DNA from 2 places in the Streptomyces sp. KM273126 genome. Region 1 is predicted to be linked to the other one. Evidence: predicted binding sites of a transcription regulator. Region 1 holds the regulator's gene; the other holds the start of a gene.
The links. The regulator HrcA, encoded in region 1, represses chaperone genes, less so after heat shock. The targets are predictions, from matches to a motif close to TTNGCACTCNGNNNNNCNGAGTGCNAA.

Region 1 (7,674 bases):
CCACGCGCGCGCGTGCGCGAGGGACGGCCACCGAACCGGATGCCGTGCGGGTGGTACGGGCAGGGCCCGAAGGCGGCCGTACGAGCGTCACCACGCGGCCCTCCAGCAGGAACCCCCGCGGCTCCAGCGGGAACACCCGGTGCTTGCCGAAGCGGTCCTCCAGGGTCACCGTGCCCGCCTCGCAGCGGATCACCGCGCCGCAGAAGCCGGTCCCGGGCTCCTCGACCACCAGCCCGGGCTCCGCCGGGACTTCCGGTACGGGCTTGGGCTTCTTCCACGGCGGGGTCAGGTCCGGCGAGTACTGGCGCATTCGGATGACGATACGAGAACCGGAGCGGTAACCGGAGCGGCGGTCATCACGACACGCCGAAGCGGGCCGCCAGCGCGTCTCTCTGCGCCCGTACGAACGCCGCGTCCACCGCCGCCCCGTGCCCCGGCACGTACACCGCGTCCTCGCCGCCCAGGTCCAGCAGCCGGTCCAGCGCGGCCGGCCAGTGCGCGGGGACGGCGTCCGGACCCGCCTGGGGCTCGCCGGACTCCTCGACCAGGTCACCGCAGAAGACCACCTCCGGCGACGAGGGCGAGCCGGGCACCAGCACCGCCAGGTCGTGGGCCGTGTGGCCCGGGCCGACGTTCGCCAGGAGCACCTGCGTGCCGCCGCCCAGGTCCAGCGTCCACTCCCCGCTGACGTGGTGGCGGGGGCGGACGAGGAGGTCCGCGGCAGCGGCGGCCTCCTGAGCGTCCAGGCCGTACCGCACGGCGTCGGCCCGCAGTTCCTCGCGTGCGCGGTCGCCGGTGAGGACCATGTCCACGCCCACCGCGCCGTACACCTCGACTCCCGCGAAGGACGCCGCCCCGAAGACATGGTCGAAGTGCGGGTGCGTGAGCGCGAGATGTGTCACACGGAGGTCGCCACCCAGCAGCCACCGCGCCTCGGCGCCCAACCGCGCGCCCTCGCGCAGGCTCGACCCCGCGTCGATCATGAGAGCGGAACCGTCCCCGACGACCAGCCCGGCCGTGCAGTCCCACACCGGAAGGCGACAGCGCCCCACGCGCGGGCCAAGTTCCTCCCACCCGGACTCTTCCCAACTCACCGTCATACGCCGACGCTAACCCCAGGCCCTCAGGGGCGACGGATTCTCCCTGTGCCGGCGTTCCGCGTGTACTCGCCGGTACGACATCGCGGGACACGTCGGTACACGTCGGCATGACAAGGCGTGGCCGCCCTTGCCGGGGCCGTACCCCACCGCCGTACACTGGTGGGAATGCTGGCACTCGCCCGCGGTGAGTGCCAAGGGGGAGTCGCAAGGACGCGCGGGGACGCGCAAGGACGGAAGTACTGGAGGTGTGCGCGATGCTCAGCGAACGCAGGCTCGAAGTGCTGCGCGCCATCGTCCAGGACTACGTCGGCACCGAGGAACCGGTGGGTTCCAAGGCGCTCACCGAGCGGCACAGGCTCGGTGTCTCCCCGGCCACCGTCCGCAACGACATGGCGGCCCTCGAAGAGGAGGGGTACATCGCCCAGCCGCACACCAGCGCCGGGCGCATCCCCACCGACAAGGGCTACCGCCTCTTCGTCGACAAGCTGGCCGCGGTCAAGCCGATGACCCCACCGGAGCGGCGCGCCATCCAGAACTTCCTGGAGGGCGCCGTCGACCTGGACGACGTGGTCGGCCGGACCGTACGGCTGCTGGCGCAGCTCACGCGGCAGGTCGCCGTCGTGCAGTACCCGTCGCTCACGCGGTCCACGGTGCGGCACGTAGAGCTGCTGTCGCTGGCGCCCGCGCGCGTGATGCTCGTACTGATCACGGACACCGGGCGGGTGGAGCAGCGCATGATCGACTGCCACGCCCCGTTCGGGGAAACATCCCTCGCGGATCTGCGCGCACGGCTCAACAGCCGTGTGGCGGGCCGCCGTTTCGCGGACGTGCCGCAACTCGTGGAGGACCTTCCGGAGGCCTTCGACGTCGAGGACCGCGGCAGCGTCTCAACCGTGCTCTCCGCCCTTCTGGAAACGCTCGTCGAGGAGCGGGAGGAGCGGCTGATGATCGGCGGAACCGCCAATCTGACCCGCTTCGGACATGACTTCCCCCTCACGATCCGGCCGGTGCTCGAAGCGCTGGAGGAGCAGGTCGTGCTCCTCAAGTTGCTGGGCGAGGCGAAGGATTCGGGCATGACCGTGCGTATCGGCCATGAGAACGCGCATGAGGGACTCAACTCCACGTCCGTGGTCTCAGTGGGCTACGGTTCGGGCGGCGAGGCAGTAGCAAAACTCGGCGTGGTCGGACCGACCCGCATGGACTATCCGGGAACGATGGGAGCAGTACGAGCGGTGGCACGTTACGTCGGACAGATCCTGGCGGAGTCGTAAGTGGCCACGGACTACTACGCCGTACTCGGCGTGCGCCGCGATGCGTCCCAGGAAGAGATCAAGAAGGCGTTCCGCAGACTCGCGCGCGAGCTGCACCCGGACGTCAACCCCGATCCGAAGACGCAGGAGCGGTTCAAGGAGATCAACGCCGCGTACGAGGTGTTGTCGGACCCGCAGAAGAAGCAGGTCTACGACCTCGGCGGTGACCCGCTGTCCCAGGCGGGCGGCGGTGCGGGCGGCTTCGGCGCCGGCGGGTTCGGGAACTTCTCGGACATCATGGACGCGTTCTTCGGTACGGCGTCCCAGCGCGGCCCGCGGTCGCGCACCCGCCGGGGCCAGGACGCGATGATCCGGCTGGATGTCGAGCTCGACGAGGCGGCCTTCGGCACGACGAAGGACATCCAGGTCGACACGGCCGTCGTCTGCAAGACCTGCAACGGCGAGGGCGCTGCCCCCGGCACGTCCGCCCAGACCTGTGACATGTGCCGCGGCCGCGGTGAGGTGTCCCAGGTCACCCGGTCCTTCCTGGGCCAGGTCATGACGTCCCGCCCCTGCCCGCAGTGCCAGGGCTTCGGCACGGTCGTCCCGAACCCGTGCCCCGAGTGCGCGGGCGACGGCCGGGTGCGGTCCCGCCGCACGCTTACCGTGAAGATCCCGGCCGGTGTCGACAACGGCACGCGGATCCAGCTCGCGGGCGAGGGTGAGGTCGGCCCCGGCGGCGGCCCGGCAGGCGACCTGTACGTCGAGATCCACGAGCTCCCGCACTCGACGTTCCAGCGCCGCGGCGACGACCTGCACTGCACGGTCACCATCCCGATGACCGCGGCGGCACTCGGCACGAAGGTGCCGTTGGAGACCCTCGACGGCCTGGAGGAGGTCGACATCCGCCCGGGCACCCAGTCCGGCCAGTCGATCCCGCTGCACGGGCGCGGCGTCACGCATCTGCGGGGCGGCGGCCGCGGCGACCTCATCGTGCACGTCGAGGTCACGACCCCGACCAAGCTCGACCCCGAGCAGGAGCGCCTGCTGCGCGAGCTGTCGAAGCTGCGGGGCGAGGAGCGGCCGACGGGGCAGTTCCAGCCGGGGCAGCAGGGCTTGTTCTCCCGTTTGAAGGACGCGTTCAACGGGCGCTGACGTGGGCGGGCGCGGGAGCTGTTCCCGCGCCCGGCGGAGGCTACCGAGTGCCGCTGGGCGGTGTCGCCGACTGGCCTGATCTCGCCCTGGCCCCGTCCTGACCTAGCCCTGAGCTCGCCCTGGCTCCGTCCTGACCCAGCCCTGAGCTCGCCCTGATCCTGCCCGTGAGGGGAACCCCTCCACCGTTCCTGAAGCGTGCCCGTTCCCCTGGCCTGTGCCCAGGTGGAAGGCCGGATTCGGACTCCTGCGGAGGACGTGACAACATGCCGTCATGTCCTCCGCGCTGACCGATCTTTTCCCCACACCGATCGTGCAGGCCCCCATGGCGGGCGGGGTCTCCGTGCCACAGCTCGCCGCCGCCGTGTGCGAGGCCGGCGGGCTCGGCTTCCTCGCGGCCGGGTACAAGACGGCCGACGGCATGCACCAGGAGATCAAGCAACTGCGTGGTCTCACGGCCCGCCCCTTCGGCGTGAACCTCTTCATGCCGCAGCCCGACTACGCCGACCGGGCCGCCGTCGAGGTGTACGCCAACCAGCTCGCCGCCGAGGCCGCCTGGTACAAGGCCGAGCTGGGCAACCCCGACAGCGGGCGCGACGACGGCTACGAAGCCAAGCTCGCCGTCCTCCTCGACAACCCCGTGCCGGTCGTCTCCTTCCACTTCGGCTGTCCCGCCCCCGACGTCCTCCGGGCCCTCTCCGCCAAGGGCACACTGACCCTCGTCACCGTGACCACGGCCGACGAGGCGCTGGCCGTGGAGAGCGCCGGGGCCGACGCCGTGATCGTGCAGGGCGTGGAGGCGGGCGGGCACCAGGGCACCCACCACGACGACCCCGGGCGGGACCGCGCGGGCATCGGTCTGCTCTCCCTCCTCGCCCAGGTCCGCGAGGCCGTCTCGCTTCCGATCGTCGCGGCCGGCGGCATCATGCGGGGCAGCCAGATCGCCGCGGTCCTCGCCGCCGGGGCGTGTGCGGCGCAGCTCGGCACGGCGTTCCTCGCGACACCCGAGTCCGGTGCCAACGCGCTGCACAAGCAGGCTCTGAGTAACCCGCTGTTCGTCGGTACGGAACTGACGCGCGCGTTCTCGGGACGCCCGGCCCGCGGGCTGGTGAACCGCTTCCTGCGCGAGCACGGCCCGTACGCCCCCGCCGCGTACCCCCACGTCCACCACCTCACCTCCGGACTGCGCAAGGCGGCGGCCAAGGCCGGCGATCCGCAGGGCATGGCGCTGTGGGCGGGGCAGGGACACCGGATGGCCCGGGAGCTGCCCGCGGGGCAGCTGGTGGAGGTGCTGGCGACGGAGCTGGCCGCCGCGAGGGCGGAGCTGTCCGCGGGCCCGGAGGGTTCGGCGGAGGGCGTCGCCTGATGACCGCGCCGGTTTTCGTCGTGGACCAACTGGACGGTGTGGGGGCGGAGTTCGTCCTCGACGGTGCCGAGGGACGGCACGCGGTGTCCGTGAAGCGGCTGCGGCCCGGTGAGGACGTGACCCTCACGGACGGGTGCGGGCGGTGGACGCAAGGCGTGGTGAAGACCGCCGACGGCAGGGACCGGCTGGTGGTCACGGACCTGGCACCCGTGCGGGACGAGCCCCCGGAGTCGCCCCGCATCACCGTCGTCCAGGCGTTGCCCAAGGGCGACCGGGGTGAGCTGGCCGTCGAGACCATGACCGAGACCGGGGTGGACGCGATCGTGCCCTGGGCGGCCTCGCGCTGCATCACCCAGTGGAAGGGCGAGCGAGGGCTGAAGGCGCTGGCCAAATGGCGCTCCACGGCGCGTGAGGCGGGGAAGCAGTCGCGGCGGGTTCGCTTTCCCGAGGTCGCGGACGCGGCGACGACGAAGCAGGTTGCCGCGCTGCTCGCCGGGGCGGACTTCGCGGGTGTGCTGCACGAGTCCGGAGACGATCCGCTGGCGACCGTCGACCTTCCCGCTGCCGGGGAGATCGTGCTGGTGGTGGGGCCCGAGGGTGGGGTGTCGCCGGAGGAGCTGGCGCTGTTCGAGGAGGCGGGGGCGCGGGCGTACCGTCTCGGTCGCAGTGTGCTTCGTACGTCGACGGCTGGTACGGCGGCTGCGGCGTTGCTGCTTACGCGGACGGGGCGGTGGGGCTGACCGGGGTTGTTCCTCGCCCCCGCCGCCCCTACCCGTCCCATCCCTTCCCTGGGGCTGCCGACCCCAGACCCCCGCATCGGCCTGAACGGCCTCGTCCTCAAACGCCGGACGGGCTGACATTCAGCCCCTCCGGCGTTTGAGGAGCGGGGGTCCGGGGCTGGCCCCCGAGACGGGGTCGGGGCAGAGCCCCGAAACCCGGAGGTCCAGGGGGCGCAGCCCCCTCGGCGGGGTCGAAGGGCGGAGCCCCTGGGGATGGGACGGGTAGGGGCGGCGGGGGCGAAAAACGCCCCCTGCGCGCGGCGCGGAGCGTGGCCGCATGCGGTCTACCGTGTCGCGGCGGGCGATGGCACGCTGCCGTACATGGGAGCTTTAGGGCGTTTGGGGCATCGGCTGGGCGGGCGTCGGGTTCTGCTGGGGGCGGGGCTCGCCATGGGCGTCATCGTGGGCGTGTCCGCGTGTGAGACAGGCGGACTGAGCACCGCCGCCGTGGCGCACACCACCGACCAGGCCGGAACCCGCGAGCTGGAACGGCAGGGCGCAGACGTGGAGTGGCTCAACTGCACGGCCTCGTACGACGACAGCGACGGCAAGAACCAGTCGCCCTCGGCCGGCGTCGACACCGTCGCCAAAGTCGACTGCAACGGCGAGACGAAGGATGGAAAAGACATCACCATCACGGGAAAGGTGACGCGGGAGATCAACGGCAAGTGCGTCCGCGGTGACCTCACCGCCAAGATCGCGGGCAAGGAGTGGTTCCAGGTGAACGTACTGGGCAACTGCAACGCGCCCGACCCCATCCCGACGCCCACTCCCACCCCGCCCACCGACGACAACTCGCCCGGCGGACCCGGCCCGACCGTCACCGTGACCGTGACGAAGACCGTCTACTGCCAGTCACATCCCACCTGCTGGCCCGAGGGCAAGTGATCCAAACCCCTCCCAAGAACGCCATACGCTGCCTAGAGTGACCTGGTGACACTGCCTGCAGCCTCTGCCTCTCCCGCGTATTTCCGGTTTCCGCACCTGCACGGCGAATCGGTCGCCTTCACCGCCGAGGACGACGTCTGGGTCGCGCCTCTCGACGGTGGCCGCGCCTGGCGGGTCAGCGCCGACAACGTCCCCGTCAACCATCCGCGCATCTCGCCGGACGGCACCACCGTCGCCTGGACCTCCACCCGCGACGGAGCACCCGAGGTCCACATCGCCCCCATCGACGGCGGGCCGTCCAAGCGCCTGACGTACTGGGGAAGCTGGCGGACCCAGGTGCGCGGCTGGACACCCGACGGAAAGGTCCTCGCGCTCAGCACGCAGGGCCAGGCCGGCCTCCGGCGCAGCTGGGCGCGTGCCGTCCCGCTCGACGGCGGACCGGCGACGACCCTGCCGTACGGGCCCGTCGGCGACGTCGTGTACGGACCGAGCACCGTACTGCTGTCCGCGCCCATGGGCCGCGAGGCCGCCTGGTGGAAGCGGTACCGCGGCGGCACGGCGGGCAAGCTGTGGATCGAGCGGGAGCAAGGCGACGGAGGGGACGGAGGGGACGGAGGGGACGGAGGGGACGGAGGCGACGGAGGCGACACCGGTGCCGCCGGTGTCGGCAGTGTCGGCAGTGGGGAGTTCGTGCGGCTCCATGCCGAGCTCGACGGGAACATCGAGTACCCCCTGTGGGTGGGGGACCGGATCGCCTTTCTGTCCGATCACGAAGGGGTCGGGGCGCTCTACTCGTCGTTGAGTGACGGCTCCGATCTGCGGCGGCACACTCCTCTCGACGGGTTCTACGCCCGGCACGCCGCCACCGACGGCACGCGCGTCGTGTACGCGTCCGCCGGTGAGCTGTGGCTCCTCGACGACCTCGACGGCGCGGAGCCCCGGCGGCTCGACATCCGGCTCGGCGGGCAGCGCGTCGATCTCCAGCCGCATCCCGTGAACGCGAGCCACTGGTTCGGGACGGGCTCGCCCGACCACACCGGGCGCGGCAGCGCCGTCTCCGTGCGCGGTGCAGTCCACTGGGTCACCCACCGCTCCGGCCCCACCCGCTCGCTCGCCGTCGAGCACGGCGTACGGGCACG
Region 2 (7,674 bases), 2.9 Mb from region 1:
CGGGTCGCGGAGATGGCGTCCTCCAGACGGTGCTTCTTCTCCTTCAGCTCCACCTCGGTGGCGGCGCCGACCTTGATCACGCACACGCCGCCGGCCAGCTTCGCGAGGCGCTCCTGGAGCTTCTCGCGGTCCCAGTCGGAGTCCGTGGTCTCGATCTCGGCCTTGATCTGGGCGACGCGGCCGGCGACGTCCCCGGCCTGGCCACCGCCGTCGACGATGGTGGTGTCGTCCTTGGTGATGGTCACACGGCGGGCGGTGCCGAGCACGTCCAGGCCGACCTGGTCGAGCTTGAGGCCGACCTCCTCGGCGATGACGGTGCCGCCGGTGAGGGTGGCCATGTCGCCGAGCATCGCCTTGCGGCGGTCACCGAAGCCGGGGGCCTTGACCGCGACCGCGTTGAAGGTGCCGCGGATCTTGTTGACGACGAGGGTGGAGAGGGCCTCGCCCTCGACGTCCTCGGCGATGATCAGCAGCGGCTTGGAGGAGCCCGCCTGGATGACCTTCTCCAGCAGCGGCAGCAGGTCCGCGATCGAGGAGATCTTGCCCTGGTGGATGAGGATGTACGGGTCCTCCAGGACGGCCTCCATGCGCTCCTGGTCCGTCACGAAGTACGGCGACAGGTAGCCCTTGTCGAAGGCCATGCCCTCGGTGAAGTCCAGCTCCAGACCGAAGGTGTTGGACTCCTCGACGGTGATGACACCGTCCTTGCCGACCTTGTCCATCGCCTCGGCGATGAGCTCGCCGACCTGCTGGTCCTGGGCGGACAGCGCGGCGACGGCGGCGATGTCGGACTTCTCTTCGATCGGGCGGGCCGAGGCGAGCAGGTCCTCGGAGACCGCGGCGACGGCGGCGTCGATGCCCTTCTTCAGGGCGGCCGGGGAGGCACCGGCGGCGACGTTCTTCAGGCCCTCGCGCACGAGCGCCTGGGCGAGCACGGTGGCGGTGGTCGTACCGTCACCCGCGATGTCGTTGGTCTTGGTCGCCACCTCCTTCACCAGCTGGGCGCCGAGGTTCTCGTACGGGTCCTCGACCTCGACCTCGCGGGCGATGGTCACACCGTCGTTGGTGATGGTGGGGGCGCCGAACTTCTTGTCGATGACGACATTGCGGCCCTTGGGGCCGATCGTCACCTTCACCGTGTCGGCGAGCTTGTTGACGCCGCGCTCAAGGGCGCGACGGGCGTCCTCGTCGAACTTCAGGATCTTCGCCATGGGAGCGTTGGCCCTCTCGGAAATCTAGAGGTGTGCTAGGTGTGCTAGCGGTGAATGAGCTGCGCCCCTGGCACCCGGCTGATCAACGGCGGGGCCAGGGGCGCAGCTGTAAAGCAGAACCGGTGGTTCCGGGTGAACTACTTCTCGATGATCGCGAGCACGTCGCGAGCCGAGAGGACGAGGTACTCCTCGCCGTTGTACTTCACCTCGGTGCCGCCGTACTTGCTGTAGAGCACCACGTCACCGACCTTGACGTCGAGCTCGACGCGCTTGGCGTCCTCGATGCGGCCCGGGCCCACGGCGAGGACGACGCCCTCCTGGGGCTTCTCCTTCGCGGTGTCCGGGATGACCAGGCCAGAGGCCGTGGTCTGCTCGGCGTCCAGCGGCTGGACCACAATGCGGTCCTCGAGCGGCTTGATGGCAACCTTGGAGCTGGCGGTCGTCACGATCCGACCTCCCCCTTCGGAGATCTCACGGGGTTAACTGTCTGAGGTGGCGACCAGGTCGATCCGTCGTCGCGGGTGCCGGACCTGCCCGTCGCGTTGTTGGCACTCTCCAGGGGGGAGTGCCAGACCTGAGACTATGACCGCGATTAGCACTCGGTCAAGCGGAGTGCCAATTGCCTGCGGCGCGGCGGGGTTTCCGTAGGCGCGCGCGTGGTCTCCGGCGCACCGGAGATGGGGGTGCCGACCCTGAGGGCTCCGCCTCCAGACCCCCGTTTCGGCCTGAACGGCCTCGCCCTCAAACGCCGGACGGGCCGGCTGGGCTTGGCGCCGGCCGCATGAACCGGCCCTCAGAGATAGTCCTCCAGGCGGGCCACGGCGTACCCCTGCTCGGTCACCCGCTTCATGAAGTCGCGGATCATGTCGGGCATCGTGCCCTTCCACTGCCCCTTCCCCCGGAAGTGACTGAGGACGATGTCGCCGGGGTGGAGGTTCCGGCCCGCCTCGCGGTAGGCCCAGCGGCCCGGGAAGACCTCCTCGTTCCACAGGAGGACGGCCTTGATGCCGCAGGCCTTGGCGGCGCGCAGGGTGTCGCGGTCGTAGCTGCCGTACGGCGGGCGGAAGAGGGCGGGCCGCTTCCCGAACTGCTTCTCCATGACGTCCTGCATTCCGCAGATCTCGCGCTTCTGCTCCGCGTAGGGGAGGCGCCGCAGATAGCGGTGGCGGAGGGTGTGGTTGTTCAGGCCGACGCCACGGTCCCGCACTTGCCGGAAGTAGCCGTAGTCGCTCCTCACCACATTGTCGGTGAGGAAGGCGGTGTACGGGATCTTCAGGTCGCTCGTCATCCGCAGGAACGCCGGGTCCTTCTCGGCGCCGTCGTCGATGGTGAGGAACACGACCTTCTCCCGGGTGGGGATGCCGGTGACGACGGGCGGCAGACCGTCTCGTTGGTGCCCGGCGACCTCGAACCCCTTGCGGGTCCGCAGGACCGGCTTCTTCGCCGGGGGCAGCGGCGGCGCCATGGGCACCCTGCCGAGCCCCCAGCGGTTCGTGGCGGCGACCTGGACGGTGTACGACCGGAGCAGCTTCGAGGCGTACGCATCGAGGGCGCGCGCGGGGGGCGCCTGGAGGGGGTCCTGTCTGCCGTGGTCCCGCTGCGCCCCCGCGCCCCGCTCGACCTCCGAGGACGTGTCACCCCGATCGGCCTCCGAAGACGTGTCGTGCCGATCGGCTGCGCCCCCGCACGCGGAGGACGCCAGGGCGGAGACGGCCAGGACGACCACGACCCCCCGGACCCCCGTCCACTTCGCACGCTTTTGATCATTTTGTCGTACGAGTCGCATGTTGCTGCATCCTCGCAGTCCATCCCCCACCGCCCGGCCCGACACCGCCACCGGCCGCGCACCATCCACCGACTGGCCGACAATGATCGGGTGAACGACCTCGCGCCCCTGGACTCCTTCGCCGCCCTCCTCACCCCCGAGGGCCTGGCCCTCCTCGACGAGGTGCGTGGCACCGACCCGGCGGCGGAGCTGGCCGTCGCGACCCGGCTGCGCCGCGACCACCCGGCCGGCCTCGTCTCGGCCGCCCTCACCCAGGCTCGGCTGCGGCAGCGGGCGGTGGCCAAGTTCGGGACGGCGGACGCGGAGCGGATGTTCTTCACGCCGAACGGCGTCGAACAGTCCACGCGCACGTCGGTGGCGACATACCGGGCGAACCGGTTCACGGCGCTGGGAGTGCGGTCCGTCGCCGACCTGTGCTGCGGCATCGGCGGCGACGCGATCGCGCTGGCCCGTGCCGGAATCCGCGTCCTGGCCGTCGACCGGGACCCACTGACGGCCGCCGCGGCCCGCGCGAACGCCGAGGCCCTCGGACTCGCCGACCTGATCGAGGTACGGGAGGCAGATGTGACGGAGGTGGACACGTCCCCCTACGACGCCGTGTTCGTCGACCCTGCGCGACGCGGAGGCCGTGGCCGGATCTTCGATCCCGAGGCCTACTCGCCTCCTCTCTCCTGGGCCGTGGACAACGCCCTCAAGGCACCGCACGCCGCACTGAAGATCGCCCCCGGTGTGCCGCACGAGGCCGTGCCGCCGCAGGCCGAGGCCGAGTGGATCTCCGACGTCGGGGACGTGAAGGAGGCGGTGCTGTGGTTCGGCACCGAGCCGGGCCTGGTGCGGGCCACCCTCCTCCCCGGCCCGCACACCCTGCTCGGCCGGGGCCTGCCCAATCCCCAGGTCCGTTCACTGGGCCGCTACCTGTACGAACCCGACGGCGCCGTCATCCGCGCCCACCTGGTCGCCGAGGCCGCCACGGACCTGGACGGCGGCCTGATCGACGAGACCATCGCCTACGTCACCGCCGACGAGCTGCGCCCCACCCCGTACGCCACCGCCTACGAGATCACCGGCCAACTCCCGTTCAATGTCAAGAAGCTGAAGGCCCTGCTCCGCGAGCGCGAGGTCGGCGTCCTGACCGTGAAGAAGCGCGGCTCGGCGGTCGATCCGGAGGAACTGCGCAGGAAGGTGCTGCCGAAGCCGCACGGGCGTAACGCGGCGACCGTCTTCCTCACCCGGGTCGCGGGAGCCCCGACGATGCTGCTCGGACACCCCGCACGGCCCGGCGAACCGGCCGCCTGACACGCCTTCCCCCACGAACGGCGGTGGCCGGAGTGCGATCCGCGTGGAGCACCACAAGACTGAACGCGACACCACAGACGCCACCGACGCCCAAGGCAGGACAGGAGGCGAGGACTCTCGTGTTTCGCGGCTTCAAGAACTTCCTCATGCGCGGCGATGTCATCGTCGTGGCCGTGGGTCTGGTCGTGGCGCTGGCGTTCAGCACGCTGATCAAGGCATTCACCGACTTCGTGATCAACCCCCTCGTCGCCAGGGCTCAGGGCGGCAAGTCACCCGGCCTGGGCTGGCAGCTCGGACAGCCGGGCAACACCGCCACCTATCTGAACCTCGGCTCGTTCATCGCCGCGCTGATCTACTTCATCATCTTCATGGCGGTCATCTACTTCCTGATCGTCGTTCCCTACAAGCACTACCAGGCCAAGCGCGGCGTGACGGTGTTCGGCGAACCCACACCCAGCAGGACGTGTCCGGCCTGTCTGCAGGACGACCTGCCCAAGGCGGCGACCAAGTGCCGCTACTGCGGCACCGACCTCACTCCCGCGCCCTAGCCGGGCCCGGTCGCCTCCGCCGCCCGCCGCAGCAGGAGTTCCCGCTCCCGCTCGTTGCGCGTCAGCTCCGCCGCCCGCTCGAACTCCGCCCGGGCCTCCTCCGTACGGCCGAGGCGGGCGAGGAGGTCACCGCGGACGCTGGGGAGCAGGTGATAGTCCCGTAGGGCCGGTTCGGCGGCGAGGTGGTCGACGATCTCCAGGGCCGGGCGCGGACCGTCGGCCATCGAGACGGCGACCGCCCGGTTCAGCTCGACGACCGGGGACGGGGTCCGGGCGGCCAGCAAGCCGTACAAAGCAGCGATGCGCGTCCAGTCGGTTTCCTCGTACGTGTAGGCCTGGGCGTGGCACGCCGCGATGGCGGCCTGGAGCGCGTACGGGCCGGAGGCACCCCCGGCGGCGGCACTGGCGCGGCCGAGCGCGGCGAAACCGCGGGCGATCAGCATCCTGTTCCAGCGGCGGCGGTCCTGGTCCTTCAGCAGCACCGGCTCACCGGACGGACCCGTACGCGCGGCCGCCCGCGCCTCCTGGAGCTCCAGCAGCGCCATCAGCCCGTGCACCTCGGGCTCCTTGGGCATCAGCTGGGCGAGCACCCGGGCGAGCCGGAGGGCGTCCTCGCACAGGGCGGGCCGCAGCCAGTCGTCGCCGGCGGTGGCCGCGTACCCCTCGTTGAAGATCAGGTAGATGACCTCCAGGACGGACCCGAGCCGGGCCTCCCGCTCGGGCCCGTACGGCACCTCGAAGGCGACCCCCTTGGCGGCCAGCGTCCGCTTGGCGCGCACGATGCGCTGGGCCATGGTCGCCTCGGGAACCAGGAACGCACGGGCGGTCTCGACCGTGGTCAGCCCTCCGAGGAGGCGGAGCGTGAGCGCGATCCGCGCCTCGGCGGACAGGACGGGGTGACAGGCGGTGAAGACGAGCCGGAGCAGATCGTCGTCGATGTCGTCGGGATCGGAGGGCTCGTCGAAGTGGTGCGCGCCGGTCAGGGACAGGTCCCGTCCGACCTCCTCCAGCTTCTGTGCGTACCGTTCCCGCCGCCGTACGAGATCGATGGCCCGGCGCTTGGCCGTCGTCGTCAGCCAGGCGCCCGGGTTGTCCGGCACCCCGTCCCTCGGCCACTGCTCCAGCGCCGCGACCAGCGCGTCCTGCGCCAGTTCCTCCGCGATGCCGACGTCCCCCACGATCCGGGCGACACGGGCGATGACGCGGGGCGACTCGATCCGGAAGACGGCCTCGATGGTGCGGGTGGCGGGCTCCGTCGGCTCCGGGGAGCCGACGGGCCCGGCGGGCCGCTGGGGCGGGGTGGGCTGCGGTGTCACAACCCACCATCAGACACCCGTACGGGCCGCCGGGCCAATGAACGGCCCCCGTCAGCCTCCCTGGATCTCCCGGACCTCGCAGGTCACCGTCCACTCGGGCCCGTGCACCCGCACGAACCGCTTGGTCCACTCAAGTGCCTCGGCCATGTCCTTGCACTGCATGACGGCGTACCCGCCGACGACCTCCTTGGTCTCGGTGAACGGCCCGTCGGTGACCGACACGTTCCCGCCCTCCCAGTGCACCCTCTTGCCCTGGACGGTCGGCATCAGCCCGGCGGTGTCGAGCATGACCCCGGCCTTCGTGATCGCGTCCAGCAGCTTCCCCATCCGCTCCATCATCTCGGGGCTGGGGCCCTCGGCGGGAGCGGTCGCCTCGTCGATCTTCACCAGCGACAGGTAGCGCGGCATCGTGACTCCTCAGGTGTGACGGCGGGACCTTTTCCCCGCCTCTCACCCTGAGCGTCGAACGACAGAAACCCGGATCGACACGCCCGCCAGAAAACTTCTCACGCACCGCGGAGGCCTCACCGCAGCGACGCCCACACCTCGCTCGCCTCCGGCTCGTCCGCCACCACGCGGTTGCGGTCCGACGGCGCCGGTACCACCGGCATCATCACCGTCGTGACATCGGCCGAGGTCAGGCCCCTCAGGCTCTGGCCAAGGCTCATCAGCCCGCCGAGGGAATCCAGCCCGGTGTCCGTCGTCAGACCGCCGGTGACCGCGTCGGCGACCTGGTAGAGCCTGGCAGGGCTGGTCAGCAGATTCGTCGAGGAGACCTGATCCAGCAGGGCCTTCACCAGCGTCTGCTGGAGGCCTATGCGGCCCAGGTCGCTGCCGTCGCCTATGCCGTGGCGGGTACGCGCGAGAGCGAGGGCCTGTTCGCCGTCCAGATGGTGGGTGCCGGCCTCCAGTTTCAGACGGCTGTCCTCGTCGTCGATGTCCTCGTCCGTCGTGACGGTCACCCCGCCCAGCGCGTCCACCAGCTTCGCGAAACCCGAGAAGTCGATCTCGACGTAGTGATCCATACGGACGCCGGTCAGCGACTCGACGGTCTTCACCGCACACACCGGACCGCCCACCGAGTACGCGCTGTTGAACATCGTGTTGTACGCGACCGAGGTGGAGCCGCCCGAGGGCAGGGGGCAGGACGGGCGCGTGACCAGTGTGTCGCGCGGGATGCTCACCACCGTCGCCTCACTGCGCCCCTCGTCGAGGTGGACGACCATCGCCGTGTCGGACCGGGCACCGCCACTGTCCCCGCCTCCGAGCTCGGCGTTCTCCTCGCCGCTACGGGAGTCGGAGCCGAGGACCAGGATGTTCAACGCCGTGCTGGGCAACGGTGAGGCGGCGGACGAGGGCGACGGGCTTGGCACCATCGCGGGCGGGCGGTCGTCGCCGAGCGCGCTCTCGATGTCGACGCTCTTGATGTTGTCGTTCAGATGCCAGTACGCCCAGCCCGCCGTGCCCACGCCCAGCGCGAACACCCCGGCGAGGGTGAGGCCGGCGGCCTTCAGCAG

Region 2: groES (co-chaperone GroES) is a predicted target of HrcA. The motif match lies at 1,804-1,830, and genes of this name have one in related genera.

What each region holds. Positions count from the first base shown of each region.
Region 1 is NZ_SJXB02000001.1:249,684-257,357, reverse strand. It holds gene E0500_RS01070 (DUF3097 domain-containing protein) at 1-310, opposite strand, end outside; gene E0500_RS01065 (MBL fold metallo-hydrolase) at 357-1,100, opposite strand; gene hrcA (heat-inducible transcriptional repressor HrcA) at 1,355-2,371, shown strand; gene dnaJ (molecular chaperone DnaJ) at 2,372-3,505, shown strand; gene E0500_RS01050 (nitronate monooxygenase) at 3,777-4,868, shown strand; gene E0500_RS01045 (16S rRNA (uracil(1498)-N(3))-methyltransferase) at 4,868-5,608, shown strand; gene E0500_RS01040 (hypothetical protein) at 5,969-6,535, shown strand; gene E0500_RS01035 (S41 family peptidase) at 6,581-7,674, shown strand, end outside.
Region 2 is NZ_SJXB02000001.1:3,114,630-3,122,303, reverse strand. It holds gene groL (chaperonin GroEL) at 1-1,211, opposite strand, end outside; gene groES (co-chaperone GroES) at 1,349-1,657, opposite strand; gene E0500_RS13535 (polysaccharide deacetylase family protein) at 2,005-2,997, opposite strand; gene E0500_RS13530 (class I SAM-dependent methyltransferase) at 3,088-4,293, shown strand; gene E0500_RS13525 (MscL family protein) at 4,413-4,841, shown strand; gene E0500_RS13520 (DUF6596 domain-containing protein) at 4,838-6,157, opposite strand; gene E0500_RS13515 (YciI family protein) at 6,209-6,565, opposite strand; gene E0500_RS13510 (LCP family protein) at 6,682-7,674, opposite strand, start outside.